One region of the Thalassolituus sp. UBA675 genome, then DNA from elsewhere that is predicted to be linked to it. Evidence: riboswitches for the same ligand, from Rfam matches in the RefSeq annotation. Region 1 holds a riboswitch; the other holds the start of a gene.

Region 1 (11,874 bases):
ATGCAGAATACTGTGGAGCTTCATGCCCGGTGGTCTGGCATTTCCGGCACGACGGGTCAGTTTTAAATGCAGGTATTTGCCTGTTAATGCGTTATGCAGACTCTCCAGCGACGGCGTTGCAGAGCCAAGCAAGACAGGTACCTGAGCCTGATGGGCACGCACGAGTGCAAAATCCCTCGCCGAGTAGCGCAGGCCATCCTGCTGTTTAAAGGAGCCGTCGTGCTCTTCGTCGAGAATAATCAGGCCCAGGTCCGGCAGGGGGGTAAACACCGCTGAACGGGTACCGATCAGAATCCGCGCCTGACCTTCACGCGCCTGTCGCCAGCCTTGCAGTCGTTCACGATCATTCAGACCCGAGTGAAGCAGTGCGACGGGCACATTAAAACGTTCCTGAAAGCGGCGCACGGTCTGCGGTGTCAGGCCGATTTCAGGCACCAGCAGCAGCGCCTGTTTTCCCTGTTTTATTACCTTATCGATAAGCTGGAGATAGACTTCAGTTTTGCCTGAGCCCGTCACGCCTTCAAGCAGACAGGCCTTAAATTTCCCCAGTACGTCAGAGACTTTTTTCACCGCCGATGCTTGCTCGTCATTTAGCTGCAATGCCGGTCGGACGGATTCAGGTAGTGCAGGGACTGGCAGTCGTGTCTGTTCCTCGATTAATCCGAGCTCGGCCAGCTTACGGCACTGGGCCAGCGAAAATCCCTGAGCTGTCAGAAATCGATGAGCAATGTATTCCTGTCGCTGAAACTGCTGCCACAATGCCAGCTGCTTGCTGCCTTTGAGTGCTGGCTCTGTATTGGGTGAGGCGATACGTTGCCAACCGCTCTCATCGGCCTCGTTCAGTCCGGCGCCGCGCCGTAGCATGGTCGGTATCCAGTGTTCGAGCACGTCCCCCAGACTGTGGTGATAGTAGTCTGACATCCAGCGGGCAAGACTGAGGTCACGCGGAGCCAGTAACGGTGCGTCATCCAGCCGTGCTAACAAGGGTTTGAGCTTATTCGTGGGAACTTCACTGCTGTCACGGGTGCCCAAGACAATGCCAGTGAGCAGCTGTCTGCCAAAGTCTGCACGAACCCGCTGACCGGGTTGGTAGTTTTCTCGGGCGTCACCCTCTACCGGCAGGTAGTCGAAGGTGCGTAACAGGGGGACGGGCAGAGCGACGTCGACAACATAAAAGGACATGAAAAAGCTTGCTGATACGGAATGCTCTGGTATTATGCGCGTCCTTATTGCCCTTGCAAGGGCATATTGTATCTATAACAAGCCAGTAGCGCGGTGCATACCGATATTGGGCCCAGCTTGAGAGATCAGGCAAAGAAAGTGGTCCCCGGGATGTGGCGGCGCGAAGACTGTGAGGTGATTTATGAAAGACGGTATTCATCCTGAGTACGCTACCCTGGAAGCAACCTGCTCTTGCGGTAACGTAGTTAAGACTCGCTCGACCAAGCCAGGCACTATGTACCTGGACGTATGTTCTGCATGCCACCCGTTCTACACTGGTAAGCAGAAAGTTCTGGATACTGGCGGTCGTATCGACAAGTTCCAGAAGCGTTTCGGTGGCTTCGGCGGTAAGAAGTAATCGACGCGTTCTGAAAAAGCCCGCTTCTGCGGGCTTTTTTGTGCCTGCTATTTCTCCCATATCCACCTTTTCGTTAGTCATCTTTTCTTAGCCACCTTTTGTAAGCGCTTACTGACCACTTTGCGCTCTGGTATCTGAGTCTTCTGATTTGATATTCTGAAATGCAGTCGGGACGGCCCGGCCAGCATCCCGCTGAACACCACTGGACGGCCAGTCACCCTGAAACCTATGGGAGACTGATATGCAAAGCCGCACCAACCTTCACAAGCAAACACCCCTCCGTCGATTCTCATCCATTCCTGTGATTGATATTTCAGGTTTGTATTCCGCTGTGCCTGCTGAGCGTCAGGCGGTTGCAGACAATATCCGCGATGCCGCAAGAGACGTTGGTTTTTTCTATGTCTGCGGACATCGCGTTCCCGAGGCAGCGACCGACGATCTGGTCGCGTCTGCAAAGCAGTATTTTGCTCAGCCATACGAACAGAAGATGCAGAATTACATCGGTTTGTCGCAGAACCACAGTGGTTACGTTCCAGAGGGCGAAGAAGTCTTCTATAGCCCGGGCTCAAGTTCAGACGTGAATAAACCCCGGGATCATAAAGAGGCGTATGATGTTAACTACGACCTGAGTGATCTCAGGTATCGGAGGCCGATGCTTGGCCCAACGCTCTGGCCAGACGATGCCGATTTCAAAGCGAAAGTGAGTTGTTACTACGGCCACGGAACCGAGCTCGCAAAGGTTCTGTTCAGGGGCTTTGCTCTTGCACTAGGGCAGGAGGAGACCTTCTTCGATGGCAAGCTGATTCGTCCACCGAATCAATTGCGCTTGATTCATTACCCTTACGACCCGGGCGTGCAAGACACCCAGGGCATTGGTGCGCATACGGATTACGAATGCTTCACCTTACTGCTACCCACCGCCGATGGCCTTGAAGTGTTGAATGAGGAAGGGCGCTGGATTGATGCTCCGGTCATACCCGGATGTTTTGTGGTTAATATTGGCGACATGATGGAAATACTGAGTAACGGTCATTTCAGAGCAACTACCCATAGGGTGCGTAAAGTGAAAGAGGAACGTTACGCATTCCCGCTCTTCTGTACCTGTGATTACGATACGGTCATTGAGCCTGTGATGGCCCCTTGTGAAGGGGTTGAGAAAAAGTATCAGCCGGTCAGGTGCGGTGATCACTTGTACGCTCAGACCATAGATACATTTGACTACCTTCAGAAGCGACTGCGTTCGGGGGACATTGAACGCCCGGAGACTCAGCCGGGCGTTGGCTTTGGCCGGGAGGAGCGGGCTCTATGACACGGAAACGATGGATAGAAAGCCTGTTGGATATCGCTTGTACGCAGGGCGCCGTCTGGCCAAGGAACTCGGTTCCTGAGTGGATGTGCGGTGCTTTCCGGCGGCGATGCATCAGTTTTGCTAATGGGTTAACTGATACAGACACACGGGTGTTCTGGCTTCAGTCTGGAGCGCTGACGATAGATCTGCGTTTGCCGCTCGAATACGAACAGCAGGCGGAGCCTGATAATAAGGCGGATTACGAAGGCTGGTACGCGCACAGTGTCTGGCAACATAACTTGCTCGACTGGCAGGGAGGCGTGTCTTCGCTGAGTGAAAACCGTTGGCCCGAGCCCGCAGAGCTAAGGCGTGTGGGCAATTGCATGATGGAGTTCGCGCCAAGCGGCGCCTATGTTGAAGACTGGCGCCTGTTAAACAGTGTACCGGGGTTATTCGTCGGTCTGGAGTTGATCGGTGAAGAAGACCTGACGACCGGTGCCAGCCGCGAATTACAGGGAGCGCTTATCCTTGCTGGTGACTGCATGGGCGCTGTTATAAACAGACCGGCGGAAGAGTTTATCACGGATATCGGCGAGCTCGAGGGTGATGAGATCATCATCCGCCACTCCCGCGATATTCAAAGAACAGGGAAGGCTATGTTCAGCGCTCTGTTCGAGGCTGACGACGGAGAGTTTTTCCACAATACAAGTCAGCCCGAACAGATACGGCTGGTGGCTGGTCAGAAGTCCTGGTCGTTTCGTATTGATACTCTTGTTGGTGACTTTCACTTCGCCCCCGGTACTTCGCAGCCTGAGAATGCAGAGCGTTGGTTTAAACAATTTCAATCAACGCTTGGCCGTTACCTCCGGCGGGTTGTGTGAGTGCTCTAATTAGCCCATGCCGGGCAATTCTTCCAGTGCCTGCTATGCTTAAACGTCAGGTAAATCAGTTGGGTTCTGGAGCCTCCAATGGAAGACGAAAAAGAGTTTGATCTTAGTGAAGGTCAGCGTATTTCTCTGCTTGAGCGAACGGTGTCTTTAAACCGCAAAGTGGTGATTGTACTTGTGGTGCTCTCGGTTATCGGGCTATCGGCGCTATCGACTCTGGGCATTGTTTCGCTACTGAAAGAGGATATCGCCTACGCCAAAGCAACAGAGCTTGAACTGGTGAAAAAGGAAAACGAAGCTTTGCGCATTCAGATGGCGGCGTTTGAAAAATCACTGGTGCAATACCGTAAGATTATGGACACCAGTCAGGCGTCTGGCTTTAAAGAAATTCTTCTCGATCAGGAGCAGAGCTACCAGACGCATCTCAGTGCGTTAAAACAGGGGATGCGTGATCTCGCGAAAATGATGCCGGGTTCGCGTACCTGGTTGGAGATGTATGACGAACAAATGGACATCGCATTGGAAGAAAGCCGCCAGCGAGTTCAGGAACTGGCGGCCATTCAGACATCTGAGCTCAGGAAGAAACCAGCAGCAACGACGCCCTGAATCAAGATAAGTACTTAGCCGCGGTGGTCAGAAACAAAAGGATTGTGCTGACGCTCGTGGCCGAAGGTTGAATTCGGGCCGTGCCCACAAATAAATTCAATATCGTCGCCCAGCGGAAACAGCTTCTCGCGGATGGACGAGACCAGCTCGTCGAAATTTCCTTTAGGAAAGTCAGTACGACCAATCGACCCGTTAAAAATAACGTCGCCAACTAAGGCTTTTTTGCTGTCTTTATTGAAGAAGACAACATGCCCAGGTGTGTGTCCTGGCGCATGGATAACCTCAAGTGTCACGTCACCCACTGTAACCGTATCGCCATCGTTCAGCCATTGATCCGGAGTGAATGACTCAACGTTGGGAAATCCGAACATCATAGATTGCTGCGGCAACGACTGGATCCAGAAGTCATCTTCCTTATGAGGACCAATAATGGGAAGGCCGAGGTCGCGTGCCAGAGCTGCAGTGCCTCCAGCATGATCAATGTGCGCATGCGTCAGCAGAATTTTGGTCGGGTTCGCACCCATTTTTTCAATCTGCGCTTTGATTTTATTAATTTCACCGCCGGGGTCTACGATGGCGGCTTCTTTGGTGTTGTCACACATCAGAACAGTGCAGTTCTGCTCAAAAGCAGTGACAGGAACAATGGCGATCTGCAAAGCCATGAAGGCCTCCTTAAAATACTTCTACTACGTCAGGTGACTGACCGGCGAACTGCGGCATGGTCATTCCTGCACGCGCATTAATATAGGTCGGGTCAGTGACTGTGTACTGGCGGCCATTATAAACGACTGCGTCGCCTTTCACCTGACCTGTAAATTCAACGGCTGCGGCCACATGCCCTGGGTAATCCAACAGGACGACGGGCAGGCCCAACAGGTCATGCACCAGCAGCGAGAACAGTGCGGCTCTGTCTTCGCAGTCTGAGGCAGCATAGTGCAGGGTTTCAAGTGGGAACAGGTAGTTCTCAGTATTAAACTGCTGCTCGTCGGTCTGATATTCAAAAGCGTTCTGGACAAAGTTGAGCAGGCGGTTAACCGCGACTTCTTCAGAGTGCCCCTGTAACAATGGCTTCAGCTGTTTAGTGAGCTCGGCCCGTGTCGCTGCGGGCAAATTGAGAATCGGATAGCGTGGCAGGTTCAGCTGGGGCATGGAATCCAGATAACGGATCTGCTCCGCTGGGTAACTAACGACAACATTCACTGTTTCTTCGCCCTCCTGATAACTGAGCGTCCGCTTGCGGATATCTCCCGCCCCGTTGAAGCGTTCAGGCACTTTGAAGGCCACCGCACGTGACGCTGTCTCGTGTTGCTTGCCGTAGGTGTAGACCTTTCCTGCAATTCGTACATCACCATTGAGTGGCAAGGCGTAGTAGCGTTCACCACTGAGAGTAAAATACGTAACGCCATACACATCGTCGTCAGCAGGCATTAGCAGGTAAAGGCGGTCGTTGTAGGCAAGGCGGGCGTCATAGCCGAGTTTTACGAGCATAAACCAGCTCAACATAATGCGGCTGTCGGCATTTCTCGCTACGGCCTCAGAGTAGTCGGAGACAAGCCGTGCCGTTGCCCAGTCGCTCAGCGACAAAGACGTCTTAGTGGCATTGAGCTGCTCTAAGGCGGGTTTGAAATCACTCCGTGCTAACGCTTCCCACGCTGAGGCAATAGCGTCGGAGGAGGGCCTGGATGAAAATGCACGTGGCATGGCTTTGTTGTAGGGCAGGCGTAAAGCGTGACCATAAAAGTTAATACTGGCGGCAGGGCCTTTAATTTGCGGCTGGGGTGCCACTTTGACCGGCGTTTGCTCTGGCGTTGTGTTGTCGGGTTCGCGAGTCGGTGTCGGAACAGGCACACTTACGACTGGCGTAGGTTCGGTTGTTATGTCTTTTGGTTTTTCTTCAGGAGTATTAACAGGTGTATTAACAGGCGGTGCTTTGGGGATGTTTGTGGGTTTTGGGGCCTGATCTTCTTCCTCGCCTGACTCGGTATCGACCGGCTCCCAGCGCTGCTTCAGAAATCCGATAAAGGCTTTGTCGTTTTCGTCGAGATAGCTCTGAAATTCTTGCTGAGTCGTGGCGCGCCAGCGTTCGTAATCGCTCATACCTGGGTTCGCGACGACAGAAAGAGTAGCTGCGCTGGCGACGACACCGCTGGCTATCAGGGTGCAACGGATAAGATGTTTCATTGGATCTCCCCCAAAACAAAAAACCGGTACAGAGTTACCCCGGTACCGGTCTGGATATCATACGCTGAGCTGACTCAGTTCATGTTCAGCATTTCTTCGCGCATTTCGTCGAAAGACTTCTGAGCCTGAAACTTCTGCCACAGAGCTTTCTCGTTGTTCATTGAGGTTTTCAGGGCCTCTTCTGCCAACTGGTTAACGGTGTCGGCGTCGAGACCAACGAGAACCACCATGCCGCCGCTAGGCGTAGGCATCTGACGGAAGATCTTGCTGCCAGTCAGTGTCTGCTTGGTGATCTGTTTGGTTGTCACAGAGTTTACCTGATCAACTGTTTCGTCGTCCGCTGTACCCGTGGTTTCGGCGTACTGTTTGATCATGTTCTGAACTTCTACCTGCATGGTCTGAGCAAGTTCAACGCGCGCGGCAGTCGCTGCCATTTGCTTCATGAAGTTTGCGCCAGCGGCAGATTTATCGGCGTAACCGACGGCGGTCAGGTCGACGCCATCAACAGGGGCACCACAGACCCACGCAGGAGCAGGCTGCATGCTGCCATCGGCGAAGACACACTCAGCAACTTGAGGTGCCGGTTCGTTAGAAGAACACGCAACCAGCAGAGTGGCGGCAGCGGCAGTAAACAGGTGACGGATATTCATCCTTAATCTCCTACAGGTATTTTCAAAAGACTCGTTCGAGAATAGCCGAAGCAATATTAAAATACTACCGCACTCAGACGGCTACTCTCACCACTTGTGATCTGAGTCAGAATCAGTGCTGATGCCCGCCAATGCCGTGGGCGTGGCCGTGATCAAGCTCTTCTGCAGTCGCTGCACGAACGTCCAGAATCTCGACGTCAAAATGTAAGGTTTTTCCGGCAAATGGGTGATTAGTGTCAACGTCTGCCATGAAACGACCGACCTTTACGATGGTCACCTGACGCTCGCCCTGATCTGTGTGTACAGAAGCGACCATGCCTTTGCTCCATTTCTTTGAGCCCTGAAGGTGCTTGACTGGTACGCGCTGCACTGAACCTTCAACGCGGTGACCGTAGCCATTTTCTGGTGTTACAGTGATTTCGAGCTTGTCACCGGCCTGCTTGCCTTCGACAGCTTCTTCAAAGCCCGGGATCATGTTGTTGTGGCCCTGCAGGTAGGCAATCGGATCATGGCCCGCAGTGGACTCAATCTGTTTGCCATCGGCATCTTTAAGGGTGTAATGCAGCTGAACAACCGTATCTTTGGCGACAATCATGAGCGTTTCCGTAGTCTGTGTATGGTGTGGTTAACTGTGATCATTAAGGCGCGAAGTATCCGGTATCCGCGTGTTTACTGCAACGCTGGCGCCTCTGTGCGATAATCCACCCCTGTCCGGACTGGCAAATTTGTCTTGCCAGTCTCAGGAGGGGAACCCGGTGAAAATCCGGGGCTGTGCCCGCAACTGTAAACAGTGGCTTTTATCCGGTCGACTGTCAGCCAGATTGCCTCCCGGACGTGCAAACCAATTTCTATGATCGAGCGGGTTACTCGATGATGAGCTCTCTGTTCGGGCGGCTTAGGCTGCGTTCCCGAAGTGCGTCCATCATCCGTATTCCGCCCATAATGTGACGATTAGCGTGACAATATTTGTACCGATGCGCGGATACCGATGGTGAATCAGTCCTCACACAACAGCTACACCTCTGGCGATGCTGAACTCGCGCATATCGCTGTTGAGCACTTATCGCTGACTATCGGTGCGAAAGCTACGAACGCTATTCTGCGGGATATTTCGTTCGCTGTGGAATGCGGTAGCCTGGTTGGTATTGTCGGGCCGAATGGTGCAGGTAAATCGTCGTTACTCAGAGCAATCTATTGCCATCGCTACGATCAACCGGCCTCGCTGGCGGGGCAGGTGATGATTGCCGGGCACCCGGTACACCTGATGAGCAGACGCGAGCGAGCCTGTAAAATCGCGGTTGTGCTGCAGGAATCGGCACTGCCTTTCGAGGTGACCGTGCGCGAAGTTCTTGCAACCGGCCTGACGCCTCGTAAGCCACTGCTGTCGTTTACCAGCAAAGATGACACCCGGTTAATAGAAGGTATAGCAGCCGACCTCGATCTGACGCGTTTTATTGATCGTGATTTCGGTTCTCTTTCCGGTGGTGAGAAGCAACGGGTGTTGATCGCCCGGGCGCTGGTACAACAACCTCAGATTCTTCTTTTAGACGAACCCACCAACCACCTCGATATTCAGCACCAAATAGAGACGCTCAGTCTGGTCCGGTCATTGGGTGTTACGGTGCTTTTAACTATTCATGATCTGAACATGGCCGCGGCTTACTGCGATCAATTGCTGGTATTGAATAAAGGTCAGCTGGTGGCCAACGGTGAACCCTTCCAGGTGCTTACCAGCGAATTAATTCAGGATGTATTTCAGGTTGCCGCAGATGTTGCTGTGATCCGTAACACTTATACCCATGAACGCCGTATTCGTATTGCCTACGATATGCCTCCGAGTCGGACTATTGCTCCCGGATCAGCTGGAGAGCGCAGGGGATGAAAATGCCGTACGGGTTAACTGTTGCAATAACTTTTTCTGTGCTTTGCCTTTCGGTGATTGGTGCGGCGGCACAAGGCGCCTTTGATCTGTCGCTTCTGAATGTCTTTCAGGGCGTCATTATCTGTCCATGGACGAATGATTGTGCGTTGTCGCCGATCGAACAGCAGATTCTTACGGATATTCGCCTGCCGCGGATTTTTATGGCTTTACTAACGGGCGCTGGTCTGTCGATTACTGGCGCTATTCTGCAATCAGTAACCCGTAATCCGCTGGCTGATCCTTATTTATTTGGTATTTCATCCGGGGCCGCTCTAGGTGCGGTGCTGGCCATGTCTGCTTTCACTGGGGCCTTTTCTGGGTTTCTGGCGGCGACGGGCCTGAGTGTCGTATTTAACGTGGCCACCGGGGCGCTTGCGGGCGGAGCGCTGTCTGTTTTTCTGATGTTGACGCTTGCTGGGAAATCAGCGGTTCAGGTCGAAAAGCTGCTGCTTTCCGGGGTGGCAGTTTCTTTTATGCTCAGTGCATTTACCAGCCTTGTGATTTATTACTCAACGCCAGAAACTGCAGCCACATTATTGTTCTGGCTGATGGGCAGTTTTTCGGGCAGCAACTGGGCTGATCTTATTTTGCCTCTTTTGGCTGTGGTGCTTGGCAGTGGTCTGTTTTTCATATTTTCGCGCTGGCTCGTCGTGATGCAGCTGGGCGAAGAAAGTGCCGCTACGCTAGGTGTGCCTGTACATAAGTTGCGGTTGGGGATGTTGCTGGTGTGCTCGGCAGTAACGGCGATTCTGGTTGCAGAGGTCGGCGGCATCGGATTTGTTGGGTTGATGATTCCACATATTGTGAGGCTGCTCGTCGGCGGACAGTTACACCGGGTACTGCTGATGTCTCTGTTGGTTGGTGCGACCTTTATGATCTGCGTGGATGTCCTGGCTCACTCTTTACTTCAGGATCAGGTTCTGCCCGTTGGTATTGTGACATCCGCGCTCGGCAGTCTTTTCTTTTTTATTATTCTTAAGCAACGACAGAGTCGTTGATGGCAGGTGTTATGTTTTCCGTTTCTCCGGTGTCCCGCTCAAGGGATGCTGCCATTCAGCAGCGTATTGATATGAAAACCAAGCCGCCCGGCAGTCTGGGGCAGCTTGAATCATTAGCGGCTCAGCTGGCAGCGATCACCGGTGTCGAAAAGATCCGACTGCATAAGCCTGCCATGTTGGTATTTGCAGCAGATCATGGCATTGCAGAAGAGGGGGTGAGTATTGCGCCTCCTGCGGTGACGCAGCAGATGGTTAAGAATTTTATTAATGGCGGTGCGGCAGTGAACTGTTTCTGTCAGGTTGCCAGCATGGCTTTGTACGTTATTGATGCAGGCATCCTTAATGCCGTTGAGAGTAGCCGCGTTATAAATCAGCGCCTGGGAGCGGGCACTAAGAATATTGCTAAAGCGCCGGCAATGGCACGCGAAACCGCAGAATCAGGACTAGTACTGGGGGCTGAAATAGTGCGTCAGCGAATCGCAGAAAGCAGTAATGTTTTTGCGTTTGGTGAGATGGGAATTGGTAATACGTCGGCGGCATCGGCGGTGCTCGCTGCTATTCTTGGGCGTTCAGTAGAAGAGACTTGTGGTCGTGGTACAGGCATTGATGATGATGCCTTTGAACGCAAAAAATCGCTCATCGCTGAGGCACTCGAGCGTCATCAGTCGACGCCTGAACCTGACGATACGATGAATATTCTGGCTTCTCTCGGTGGCTTCGAAATTGTCCAGATCACCGGTGCTATGTTGGCCGCGGCTGAGAAGCAATGTGTCATTATGGTTGATGGATTTATCGCGTCAGTAGCGGCGCTGGCGGCGGTCAGAATAGCCCCGCAGGTACGGGATTATATGGTCTTCTGTCACCACTCAGAAGAGCAGGCTCACACTCTGATCCTGGAGGCTCTCGATGCTAAGCCGTTACTGGATCTTGGATTGCGACTGGGAGAAGGAACCGGCGCAGCGCTGGCGTACCCGCTATTGCAGTCGGCGCAGTCTTTTTACAATTACATGGCGAGCTTTGATGATGCAGGTGTCACTGCGGTATGAACAGGTTGAGTGAACAGCTGAACCTGTGGTGGATTGCCGTGGCCTTTTTTACGCGAATACCGGTACCGGCCTCGGTCGAGTTCAGTCAGGCGAGCCTTAACCGCGCCAGCCGTTATTTTCCGGCAGTTGGATGGCTGATCGGCGCTCTGTGTGCGACGGCTCTGTGGTTGTTGATGTTGGTCTTTCCTCAGAATGTTGCTGTCTTGATTTCCATTGCAATCAGCCTGCTGCTTACCGGTTGCTTTCATGAAGATGGTCTGGCAGACACCTGTGATGGGCTGGGCGGCGGATGGACCCGCGAGCAGAAGCTAAGCATTATGAAAGACTCCCGCATCGGCACGTACGGCGCTGCGGCTCTATGGGTGTCACTTACGCTGAAATTCGTTGTTTTATCCCAGTTGATCAACCCGGTTCTGGCACTTCTGGTCGCGCATCCTTTGAGTCGAATTATTCCGACAGTATTTATCGCTGCTATGTCTTATGTCTCTGACGTTGATACCTCAAAAGCCAAGCCTTTGGCTGAGTCAGGCTCGGGTGCGGATACGGCTATTGCGATAATCACAGGTTTAATCGCGCTTATGTTTATCAACAACCCGTTCATTATTCTGTTCGTCTTACTCGTGTTGGCAGGCGTTGCGTACGTATTTCTTAAGCGTCAGATTGGCGGGTTTACCGGCGATGCCTTAGGAGCAGTTCAGCAGGTCAGTGAACTGGCTAT
Region 2 (11,874 bases), on a different contig from region 1:
GCCCTGGAGGCAGCATGGTGATGCGCAGAAAAGGAAGCCGGTTCATATGATGTTGGCGCGACAGAAATCGATGCTCGCCATGGTACTGGTTTGTTCAGGCATCATCCTGGTCGCAACCCTCGCATACGTTATTGCCGCTGAACGCATTGGCCGCGAACATCTGGCGCCTGACCTGTCACGCACCATGGGGCATATCATTGAAGCCCAGATGGCAGCCTCTCCCGGTAAGCTACAGGCCGTACAGACCACCCTGTATCACATGGCACAGCACTACCAGATTCAGGAGGCTGGGCTTTACAACGAGCGTGGAGAACGTCTGGCGCACAGCCACTCAGGCGAAGGCCCCACGCTTCTGGCGTCCAATCTTCATGCTCAGCCTCTCCCAGAGGATTACTTTGAATATCGCTTTGCCATTCTCGGAGACGAGTTCGATTTATTCATCAGGAACGATGTTTCCTTGCCAGGCTTCTTTTACATGGACACCCTGAGCACCAGCCTGGTTATCGTTACCTTATCAGCGATGCTCGTATTTATGTTGTATCTGATGACCCGGCAGTGGCAGCAGACCCCCTACATGCATTTGCTTGAAGACATTCGCGAAGCCAACACTCGCGACGACGATGGCCGCATTACCCTGAAACTCAGAGATCCTGACCTTCACCCCCTGATCGAGGCGTTGAACGATCTTTTCTGGCGCCGCAATCAACGCACTCAGCACCTGAAAACAGCTCATCAGCAAGCAGAACATGCCCGTTTACGCGCAACACGATTATCGACGGAAACCCGCCAGATGAACGAAAACCTGGCGAAAGAGGTCTCCGTCCGCCGTAGTATTGAAGTGCAGCTGAAAAACACTCAGACACTGCTCGACGGTATCCTGAACTCCATGCCCACCGCCCTGTTCGCGCTTGATTCCCGTAATCGGATCGTGCAGTGCAACGAGCAGGCCGGTGACTGGTTGAACATGGAGTATTCACAACTCAATGGCCTGCCTCTGGCGCAGCTGATACCTGAGTTGGGCAAGCTGAATCTGATGCCAACGCACCCCGGCGAAACACCCCATCTGGTGAAATCTGAGCGGGTAAAAATCCGCTTCGATGACAAAATTCTGGTCACCGATGTGCTCGCGTATCCTTTGCCCAGCGGTCAACAGGCGCGTCTTGTTATACGCATTGACGATGTATCACAGCGCCAGCGCATGGAAGAAGTTATGGTACAGACCGAGAAAATGATGACGGTCGGTGGGCTGGCTGCCGGCATGGCCCACGAAATTAATAATCCGCTAGGGGCGATTCTTCAGAATTTACAGAATACCCGGCGCCGACTTGATCCGGGGCTGGCGGCAAATCAGCGCCTTGCTGACGAACTCGGGTTAAGTATGGAGATTCTGAATCAGTACCTTACTGGAAGGGGCATTGATCAGTTTTTTAATCATATTCAGAACGCCGGTGAGCGTGCGGCTCGCATCGTCGCCAATATGCTGCAGTTTTCACGTAATGATCACCTTCAGAAGCGCGACATCAGTATCACTGAACTGATCAACACTACCCTGAACATCGCGCACAACGATCTGTCACTGAAACATATAGACCTAGATATCGACAAGGCCGCAGGCGATGCCCAGATACACTGCGTGCCGAGTGAGATTGAGCAGGTACTGCTGAACCTGCTGCGCAATGCTCAACAGGCGCTGGAAGAATACGATGGCGGCGATGGCTGGCACCCTAAGGTGAAAATCAAAGCCAGCCGTCAGAACAACATGACCTGCCTGGAAATTGAAGATAATGGGCCGGGCATCCCTGCGGATGTCGCACCGCATATTTTCGAGCCTTTCTACACAACGAAAGAAGTCGGAGACGGCACAGGTCTGGGGCTGTCGGTATCGTATTTTATCGTTACATCACACCATCAGGGGCGCCTCCGTTATCAGCGCAGTTCGCTTGGCGGAGCCTGCTTTGTGTTGTGCCTTCCCGCCGAAGAAAACGGATGACCAACCTGCCCTCAACTTGACCAAACCGGTCACCACGAGTACTCTCCACCGCAATTCAGGTGCCTCTGTCCACCAGACAGAAGTTAAACGGGAAGACTGGTGAGTTTCACAACAAACCCAGCGCTGCCCCCGCAACGGTGATCGACCAGGTATTGATACAACGCCACTGTGCATAGCATGGGAAGGCATCAATGCCGGAAATCCTTTGAACTTCAGGGTTTCAGTCGTCAGCCCGGATACCGGCCTGAATCCGAACCAACAGTATTGCGGTGGGCGATACAGGTGCTAAGTGAGCTCCAGGGCTCTCCTTCGCCTATTCTTTCCCGCCGACTGGTTGCCCATTAAAACCATTCGGAATCATGATGAAAAAATCACTCCTTACTGCGGCCGTACTAATGACCGCCACAGTGTCATACGCAGAAAACACCCTGGACGATGTCGTCACTATCGCTAACCGCATTGCAGCACCTTCCATCAATAGTGCACAAATCGTTGTAGTGGATCGTGACGATATAGAGACGTCAGGTGCCAACAACCTGTACTCTTTACTGGCGAGCAAAGCTGGCTTCCAGTTTTCAAAAACAGGAGGAGTACCTCACTCTTCGAACCTCTATATCAATGGTCTCGATGGCAAGCAGGTACTATTTCTGGTGAATGGGCAGCGTGTCGGAAGTGCCACTTCCGGTACCACAGAAGTCCAGTTAATTGCGCTGGAGCAGATCGAACGTATCGAAATTATTAAAGGCAGCCGCAGTGCTATATATGGTGCGGATGCGCAAGCCGGTGTCATCAATATCATCACACGTCTCGATACCTCACTGAACGAAGTGGCTGCAACAGTTGGCACCAACCAGACGAAAGCTGTCTCACTGCGTACACGTCACCAGTTTGGCGATGTCGACACCTACCTGAATTTAAACCATGATCGTTCAGCTGGTTACGACATTAATAACGACACAGAGAATGATCGCGATGGCTACGAGCGTAACGGTCTGAATGCCGGTGTCGGTTATGCAATCTCGGAACAGCAGAGCGTAAATTTTGATGCTCAGGTGAACCGCGGATCTTACGACTACGACAACAGCTTTGGCGGTACTGACGAAGCCGACTTCGATAATCGCGCTATGAACCTCGGCTACACATTGAATACTGACGGCCTGCTGCTGAATGCCAGAGCCGGTCGAGGCTACGATCGTAGCTGGAACTACGGTAACGGTGTTACTCGCAGCGGCGATGCTCAGTTGTTTGGTAGCCGCAAAGATGTTGCAGAAATCACGGCCCTTATTGGTCTGACTGAACATGTCAGCCTGCTGGCTGCTGCTGATACTCGCTTGGTTAAACTACTCACGCGTCCTGTTGAGTACGACACAGACAACGAGCGCAACCATGGCGGATTACTTGGAGTTCGTTACAGCAGCGATAGCTTGGCCGCTGAAATTGGCGCTCGCATCGACGACAACAGCAACTACGGCCGCTTCCGCTCGTTTAACACCTCTGTTGCCTTCTATCTGACCGACAACCAGGAACTGGCTTTCGGACAGGCTACAGCCTTCCGCGCTCCTACGTTTAACGACCTCTACTATCCAGCAAGCGACTTCGGCGATTACTCAAACGAAGATCTGAAGGCGGAAACATCACGCATCTGGTCGGTCGATTACACAGCCGCATACGATAATTTTGCAGCTGGCGGTTCTGTCACAGTGAGTGGTCAGCGCAGCCTGTTTAACAATCAGATCGTATCAAACAGTGCGTTTTATCCAGTTAACCTAGGTGAAAGCTACGTTAATTTTGCGAGCGTAACCTGGGCTCAGAACTGGGATGACGCGTGGAACAGTGAGCTGATTCAAGAGTGGACCGAAGCTCGGAATCAAGACACTGGAAATCTGATTGAGCGTCGTCCAATTCGTGCAACCAAGCTCAATGTACGTTGGACTTCGGGCAAGCTATCGAGTGCACTTGAGAGCCAGTACCGAGGCCAGGCACCATCGAGATCCGGCGGCTATATCGCTCCGTTCGTTCTGCTCAACCTCAGTGCAACCTGGGAGGCTTTCCAGGACTTCAGTTTGACTGCTCGCATCGAGAACCTGACCGATCGAGAGTACGAAACTGTACCTGGTTATGAAGCACAGGGACGCTATGCTCAGCTCACTGGACGCTATAGTTTCTGATCCAATGAGCGCCCGGGCAGTCCGCCCGGGTATTTAGTTTAGATTTGGATTCCAGAAACAAAAAAGCCCGCATCAAGCGGGCTTATTTGCGTTACGTATACCGGATCAAATATCCGGCTCTGTAAGCGGTGTTTACTCAGCTGGTGCCGCTTCTTCAAGCAGAGTCTTCAGCTCACCTTTTTCGTACATTTCAGTGACGATGTCACAACCACCGATCAGCTCACCTTTTACCCACAGCTGCGGGAAAGTCGGCCAGTTGCCGTATTTAGGCAGGTTCGCACGAATGTCCTGGTTAGACAGCACATCAACGTACGCAAACTTCTGACCGCAATCCATAACCGCTTGTACGGTGCGGGCAGAGAAGCCACACAGTGGCTGGTTCGGTGAACCTTTCATGTACAGAAGGATGTCGTTGTTTTCGATCTGATCTTTAATGACCTGCATGATATCCATAGCGTCTGTCTCTCACTGTTCGTATTAACTGAAACTGGCGGCAGTCTACCATAATCCCGACCATGATGCTCAGGTATGAAGTTGCCAGCGCAGATCAGGCACCAGATCAGTTGCGGGCCGGGATGGAGGTCTCAGCCTGCGACAACTGCTGTGCAAACACACGCTCGTCAGGATCAAGGACCGCCGTTACTTCTTTGCCTTTCAAACTGCTGAAAATAACGCGGTATGCAAGTACGGCTTTGACGTAGTCACGGGTCTCACGATACGGGATGCTTTCAATGAACTGGTCGTAAGCCACCGGCGCGTCTTTCAGCCAGCGATCGACCTTGTGTGGGCCAGCATTGTAGCCGGCCAGAGCTGCAATCAGGTTCCCCTGATAACGCTCCAGTAGAGAGCGAACATAGTAACTGCCCAGCGGGATGTTGGTGCGATAGTCCATCAGGTCTTCATTGACGTCATGTAAAACCAGATTCTTCTCTCTGGCTACCTGCTTCGCGGTCGCCGGCATGATCTGCATCAGACCGCGCGCACCAACAGGAGAGCGGGCATGAGGGTTGAAGGCGCTCTCTCGCCGGGCGATTGACATCAACAAGGAAGGGTCGAGGTCATACTCTTCTGCCCAACGGCTGAACTCATCCTGATACGCCAGCGGGAAGCGATGCTCCAGCAAGTTCCAGTGGCGTCCTGAAATCGTCGCCTGCACTGCCAATGCTGGCCAGCCATTCTGCTTCGCCAGCTCGGCATACACAGGCGTATCAGAAGGATGACGCAGCAGAGTGAAATTCCATTCATCGGCCGCCAGCCCTTCTTCACCGATAGCCCAGAGAGCACGAATACGGGCAATAGCTGGTGAATCAGCAACGGCTTCGAGCTGCCCTTCCTGCAGACTGGTCTTTGTCTGTTTCAGCTCATAAGGCAGAGCGAGTTTTTCTGCTGCAAGAAAGCCATAAAATTCGCGGGCCGAGGCGGCTTTCGTGTAGGCGTGATGAGCAGCTTCAGATTGCCCAAGCGCTTCCAGTGCGCGACCACGCCAGTACATGTGGTATCCAGATTCTCTTTCACTGCCCTGCACTTTATCAGTCCAGGCCAGCACGGCGTCCCAGTCAGACTGGGCGATCGCTTCACGAAGTACGGGGCCAATAAGGTTGCCATCGCCCAGGTCGGACAGGAGCTGGTCGACGATATCAGGACGCTCCTCCGCATCGAACTTGTAACTGCGGGCAGCTAACATATTCCCGAGGCGCGCGAGCTGCGCTTCACTCAGCACTCCCGCTTCGGACAGTTGCGGATAAAGCTCGGCAACGTCCGCGGGTTTGCGACGCACCAGATAAGCAAGCACTGCGTATCCCATATCACTGCGCTCTACGCCGTCAGGAAAGGTTTTATCCAGCGTCAGGAGCCTCTCTGGTGACGAACGCAACTGGCGAAAAGTACTTGAGGCAACCTTCCATTCTGCTGGCAACTTACGCAGCAGGTAATCAGATAAGCTTCGGTTACCAGCCTGCAGTGCCAGAACAGCGCGCTGCCAGATCGCCTGCTCATTAATTTCGCCACGGCTCAGCATGGCTTTGAACAGGTCATCGCATTGCTCAGGGCGCGAGCTTCCGCTAAGCCACAACTGACGACCGCCATCGAAAGCTGCCGCCTGATCTTTAATCAGTTTCGCCCGGTAATAAATGCAGCGCCCCGGGGCATCAGCCGGTGCGTATTCATTCAGAGAAAGAACTTCGTCCCATTTACGGGCAGCACCGTAGGTCAGTGTTGCATGGCGTACAATCCAGCGTGAAAGAGGCGAATCCGCATTTTCAGTAGCGTAGGCTCTGACATCCGCAGCAGATACATCAGGCAGGTTACGCTTGATACGATGGTATTCAATATAAGGGGCGAGCACATGATCCGATGCGTTCTCAGAAACCTTATTCCACTGCCCCTGACGAGCAGCTTCCAGAGACGTTCTGAACTCCGCATCCGATAACGCAGACGCAGTGATACTGAGTAGCCCCAGAAACAGGCCAGTGACAACTTGCAGATACGTTTTACTCATCGGCTTCGCAAAGACCCCGAAAAGAGATTGTCTGTACAGGTTAGTTCTTATATTCCAGAAAGACACAATACCAATGGTAATCTGGCACAACCCGCACCGCTGGTTACTTTCTGTTACTGACACTACCGGAGTTTGGCTCAAAATAACACCAATTTACAGTTCTCTTCACCGTATAGTGCAGGCTGTTTCTCAACTTGGTCATTCACAGGAGCCAACCATGAACGCCAGCCAGACCCTCGGACAGCCACTTACGCTTCCAAACGGCAGTGTTGTACCGAATCGTTTCGCGAAATCTGCTTTAAGTGAAACTCTGGGTAGCGTCGACCTGCGTGTGACCAAAGCACTACCGAAACTCTACCAGCGCTGGGCCGAAGGTGGTACCGGCCTGAGCTTTACCGGCAACGTTATGATCGACCGTCGTCACCTGGGTGAGCCTAACAATGTCGTTCTGGAAGACGATCGCGATATGGATATGCTCAAAGCCTGGGCCGCGGCCGCCAAATCTCAGGGAGGCCTTGTCTGGATGCAGCTCAACCATCCAGGGAAGCAGACACCGAAGATGCTTAATAAAGATCCGATGTCACCGAGTGCCATTCCATTTCGCAAAGAGATGCAGGCCTTCTTCGGTACGCCGCGAGCGATGACCGAAGACGACATTCAGGATTGCATCAAGCGCTTCGCTAATGCCGCTGCACTAGCCAAACAAGCCGGGTTCGACGGCGTTCAGATTCACGGCGCACATGGTTACCTGGTCAGCCAGTTTCTGTCCCCTCACCATAACCAACGTGAAGACCACTGGGGCGGCTCGATAGAAAACCGTATGCGCTTTGTTGTCGAAGTCTACAAAGCGATGCGTGATGCGACAGGAAAAGATTTCAGCATCGGCATTAAAATGAACTCCGCAGACTTTCAACGTGGTGGCTTTGATGAGAATGATGCAGCGACCGTTGCAACCACCCTCGCTGAGCTCGGCATTGATCTGATTGAAATTTCAGGCGGCACTTACGAAACACCCGCGATGGCTCAGGGCAGCGAGCATCACAATAAAAAACTGGGTAAAGACGAGCCAGTAAAAGAATCTACCAAGCTGCGCGAAGCCTACTTCCTTGAGTTTGCTGAAATGCTACGCAGTAAGGTCGATGTCCCTTTGATGGTCACCGGAGGCTTCCGCACATCAGAAGGCATGGCCGCTGCCGTAGAATCTGGCGCATGCGATCTCGTCGGCCTGGGTCGTCCACTGTGCGTTGAACCCGATCTGGTAAAACGTATTCTGAGCGGTGAAGATTTCACCAGCGTGGTGCGTCCTATCAAAACCGGTGTCAAAATGATCGACAAAATGGCTCTGATGGAAGTCTCCTGGTACGAACGCCAGTTGCATCGTATGGGCAAAGGAAAAGCACCACGTCGTCAGGATCAGGGCTTCTGGTCATTGATCGACGTACTCTGGCTGATGACCTACCGTGGCCTGTTCAACCGCGTTGGTCGTCTACGGGCCTGACCGATGAAAGTACTGCTCAACCGCTTAAAAGCCGCTTACGTTTCTATTTATCTGGCCGTTGCTTCTGTGATCGCAGCCTATGCAGCCTGGCAACTGTTACAAGGTCATGATGTTCTGACGTGGGCTGGCGTGCTCTTATCGGCCGCGCCTATGGCTCTCGTTATCGGATTTTTAATGGTCAAACCCGTGATGGCGCGCACCAGTGCAGATCTGCCCGAGGCCCATGTGCCGATTGCCGCTGGCGTCGCTCTGACTGCGTGGGGCTCATCAGGCGACAGCTGGCTTCCACTGAGCCTAGCCCTGATCAGCTACGTAGGTTTTCTTTTATACGTCTACTGGTACTCCCGCTACGGCCGCCTGAAGAGCGAGTCGCTCACGGTGGGCAAGCCTCTGCCAGCATTCACGCTCACCGACAAACAAGGAACTGTTGTCTGGACCCATGAAACAGATAACTATCGTGTACGCCCCGAACCAGAGACCTTTCTCGAGGTTATCCGGGCGATTTAACCTCGCCCGAACGCCGTAGCGTTTTACAACGTCGTGCTCTCTACTGCCAGGTTAATTACTGTATAGTGGGTAGCCTGTTTCAAGTCGCTATGGATTCGCTATGCCACGCCAGGTTGTGACCACCGCTCTACTTATCACTGCTCTACTCAGCGCGCTTCTTTCGGGCTGTGTCACCGTTTCTCCTGAACGCAAAAACGAGGTGGCCGAAAAGCTTGGCTGGGTAACTGGCAGCTGCCTCGCCATCCACAACGAAAATCTGAAAATAGGCGATGAGTTCACTCTGCACCAGGTCTCTGATCAGGAACATAGCCGCTCGATAACCGTTATTTCAAGAGCCACCTCGTCCGAGCAGTGTAAGCCCCTGCAAAAAGACCGCCGCTTCGTAAACCAACTAACCGATGCTACTTTTTACTACGTGAACGCAGAAGAGCTCCCTGAGCTGGCAGTCGCCAGCATCAAAGGCTATTCCACACGTGGCATTAAATTCCGCGCCTGTTACAGCAATCAGGCTGTGCAGTTCTTTGCGTTCAAAGGCGAAAAACAGATTTGGCAAGGCTACTACTTCGTCGCCGCCCAAGTGCCGGAAACCTGCCGCGGGTCACGTTAAGAACTGCTTTGGCTATTCCAACCACCACCACCCGGTGTATGGATACAAAAGGTATCGCCCGCCGCTACGTCCATCGCGGCGCAACCTTCGAGCCAGTCTATCTGGCCAGTATGACGTAGTACGAAATTGACACCGGTTTTGCCTTCACCAGCACCATTCAATGCAAACGTAGGCACCGAACGATGGCCACTGATGATGTTGGCCGTCATGGGTTCAAGGAAGCGAATATGACGCTCAACGCCATTTCCACCAGCATGATCTCCGCGACCGCCACTTAGCTGGCGAACATGAAATACGTCCAGTATTACAGGATAACGCTGCTCCAGAATTTCAGGGTCTGTAAGTCGGGAGTTGGTCATATGCGTATGCACTGCATTTGCTCCTCGCCCGTCCGCCGTTGCTCCCGCACCACCACATAAGGTTTCGTAATACTGGTAACGGTCATTACCAAACGTAAAATTATTATTGGTTCCCTGCCCGCCAGCCATCAAACCAAGCGCCCCCATTAAACAATCCACCAGGTATTGAGCCGTCTCGACGTTGCCAGATACCACAGCAGCCGGATATTCCGGCGCAATAATCGACGCGTCAGGTACTCTGATGTCCAATGGTCGGAAAAAACCTGCATTCAGAGGCATCTGCTTATTAACGAGTACGCGGAAACTGTAGAGAACAGCCGCCTTAACCACCGACGTCGGTGCATTAAAGTTGCCAGGGTGCATTGGCTGGCCTTTGCGATATCCGGTGCCTTTAAAATCAATCAATGCGGTGCGATTTTTATTATCAACATCGACCGAGACTTTAAAGCGCGTCCCATCGTCCATGTCATAGCTGAAACTTCCCGATGGCAAATCAGCCAGGCAATCCCGCAATGTCTGTTCAGCGTTGTCCTGCACATAGATCATGTAGGAATGAACCATCGCTGCTCCATACTGCTGACAAAGTCGCTTCAGTTCTTCTGCGCCTTTTTCGCAGGCCGCCAGCTGAGCCATCAGATCGGCAATATTCTGATCCGGGTTACGGGCTGGATATTTTGCAGATAAAAGTACTTCACGAAGTGCAGACTCCTGGAATACTCCGCTTCGCATAAGCACCAGGTTATCTAACAGTACACCTTCCTCTTCGATATGCTGACTGTAAGCGGGCATAGAGCCCGGTGTAATGCCTCCAATATCAGCATGGTGACCGCGTGCCGCGACGAAAAAATCAGCGCATTCACTCTGGTCAATAAATACGGGTTTCACCACAGTCACGTCCGGCAAGTGAGTACCACCGTTGTATGGGGTATTTAATACGAAGGCATCACCCGGCTGCATATCTTTATGCTCACGCATCACGACATGAATACTTTCACTCATGGAACCCAAATGAACGGGAATATGTGGTGCATTGGCCACCAGCTCGCCCTGACGATCAAAGACAGCGCACGAAAAATCCAGACGCTCTTTAATGTTCACGCTGCTGGCTGTTTTTTCGAGGACAAAACCCATTTGTTCAGCGACTGACATAAACAGGTGATTAAATATCTCAAGCGTCACTGGGTCGTAGTTTGCTGCAGTTTTCTTAATTTCAGGCGCGTTAATCGCCTCTTCCTGAACTGCTTTTTCGTTGATTCGTTTTTCAAGAACAAGCGCGCCGCTTGCGAGCACTTCAAGGTGCCAACCCGGTTCAATAAAGTGTGTTGAGTTCTGATCAGTCAACAATAATGGGCCGAAGCCTTTATAGCCTTCAGGTAAGTCGGATCGATCATAAACATCGACCTGATGCCAACTTCCCTGAACGTATAACTGAATCGCGTTGCGGGTTTTTACGTCATCTACAGATACGTCAGGTAAGCTAGCTTCAGGCAGTGTCTCGCCGCTTACAGTGACCTCTACTTGCAACGCATCAAGTAGTAGCGCTTTTTCTGGATATATGAACCCAAACAATTGTTTGTGCTGTATTTCAAACGCCTTTTTAGCCTCCACCGCATTTTGCCAATCGACCAGTAGTGGCGTATCCGAGCCTTCGTACCTTAGGTAAACACGTACTGTGTAGTCGCCGTCCAACGGACTCGTTGCTAAAAGCTTTCTCACACGAGTATTAAGTTCTGTTTCAGCCACAGACAATTCTTTCTCAACCGCCTCTTCACCCAGCCAGCGCTGATCGGCGATGCCAATACCGTAGGCCGATAAAACCCCTGCCATCGGATGCAGGTATACCTTGCTGATTCCTAAAGCTGCGGCAACGGCACACGCGTGCTGACCACCTGCTCCGCCAAACGCACTGAGTACGTAATCCTGAACATCGTATCCACGCTGCACAGATATTTTCTTCACCGCTGCCGCCATATTTTCTACAGCGATATTGAGGAAACCTTCAGCCAACTGCTCTGACGTCCAGGCTTGTCCTGTCGCATCAGCGACCTGCGCTGACAATGCCGCGAACTTATCCTGCACTGTCTTCAGATCCAGCAGCTGATTTTGCTGGGGGCCAAACACGGACGGAAAGAACTCTGGGGTTACCCGGCCAAGTAACAGGTTGCAGTCGGTCACTGTCAGCGGGCCACCGTTACGATAACAGGCGGGGCCTGGGTAAGCACCGGCCGACTCCGGGCCTACCTGTAAC

Evidence for each region. A riboswitch is a leader RNA that binds a small molecule or an ion and turns the genes downstream of it on or off. The one in region 1 is predicted to bind cobalamin.
Region 2: another riboswitch for cobalamin. It lies ahead of B3007_RS06245 (TonB-dependent receptor domain-containing protein); the one in region 1 lies ahead of B3007_RS10605 (ABC transporter ATP-binding protein).

Annotation. Positions count from the first base shown of each region.
Region 1 covers NZ_DBNJ01000025.1:91,292-103,165, reverse strand. The annotation lists gene B3007_RS10650 (primosomal protein N') at 1-1,182, opposite strand, end outside; gene rpmE (50S ribosomal protein L31) at 1,364-1,579, shown strand; gene B3007_RS10640 (isopenicillin N synthase family dioxygenase) at 1,821-2,888, shown strand; gene B3007_RS10635 (hypothetical protein) at 2,885-3,748, shown strand; gene B3007_RS10630 (hypothetical protein) at 3,836-4,360, shown strand; gene B3007_RS10625 (MBL fold metallo-hydrolase) at 4,375-5,016, opposite strand; gene B3007_RS10620 (hypothetical protein) at 5,033-6,541, opposite strand; gene B3007_RS10615 (LPP20 family lipoprotein) at 6,616-7,191, opposite strand; gene B3007_RS10610 (FKBP-type peptidyl-prolyl cis-trans isomerase) at 7,304-7,786, opposite strand; cobalamin riboswitch at 7,887-8,038, shown strand; gene B3007_RS10605 (ABC transporter ATP-binding protein) at 8,183-9,073, shown strand; gene B3007_RS10600 (FecCD family ABC transporter permease) at 9,070-10,110, shown strand; gene cobT (nicotinate-nucleotide--dimethylbenzimidazole phosphoribosyltransferase) at 10,110-11,156, shown strand; gene B3007_RS10590 (adenosylcobinamide-GDP ribazoletransferase) at 11,153-11,874, shown strand, end outside.
Region 2 covers NZ_DBNJ01000012.1:119,043-130,916, forward strand. The annotation lists gene B3007_RS06235 (ketopantoate reductase family protein) at 1-21, shown strand, start outside; gene B3007_RS06240 (two-component system sensor histidine kinase NtrB) at 47-1,990, shown strand; cobalamin riboswitch at 2,031-2,252, shown strand; gene B3007_RS06245 (TonB-dependent receptor domain-containing protein) at 2,353-4,158, shown strand; gene grxD (Grx4 family monothiol glutaredoxin) at 4,291-4,611, opposite strand; gene B3007_RS06255 (transglycosylase SLT domain-containing protein) at 4,718-6,655, opposite strand; gene B3007_RS06260 (NADH:flavin oxidoreductase/NADH oxidase family protein) at 6,873-8,153, shown strand; gene B3007_RS06265 (hypothetical protein) at 8,157-8,660, shown strand; gene B3007_RS06270 (hypothetical protein) at 8,761-9,267, shown strand; gene B3007_RS06275 (hydantoinase B/oxoprolinase family protein) at 9,264-11,874, opposite strand, start outside.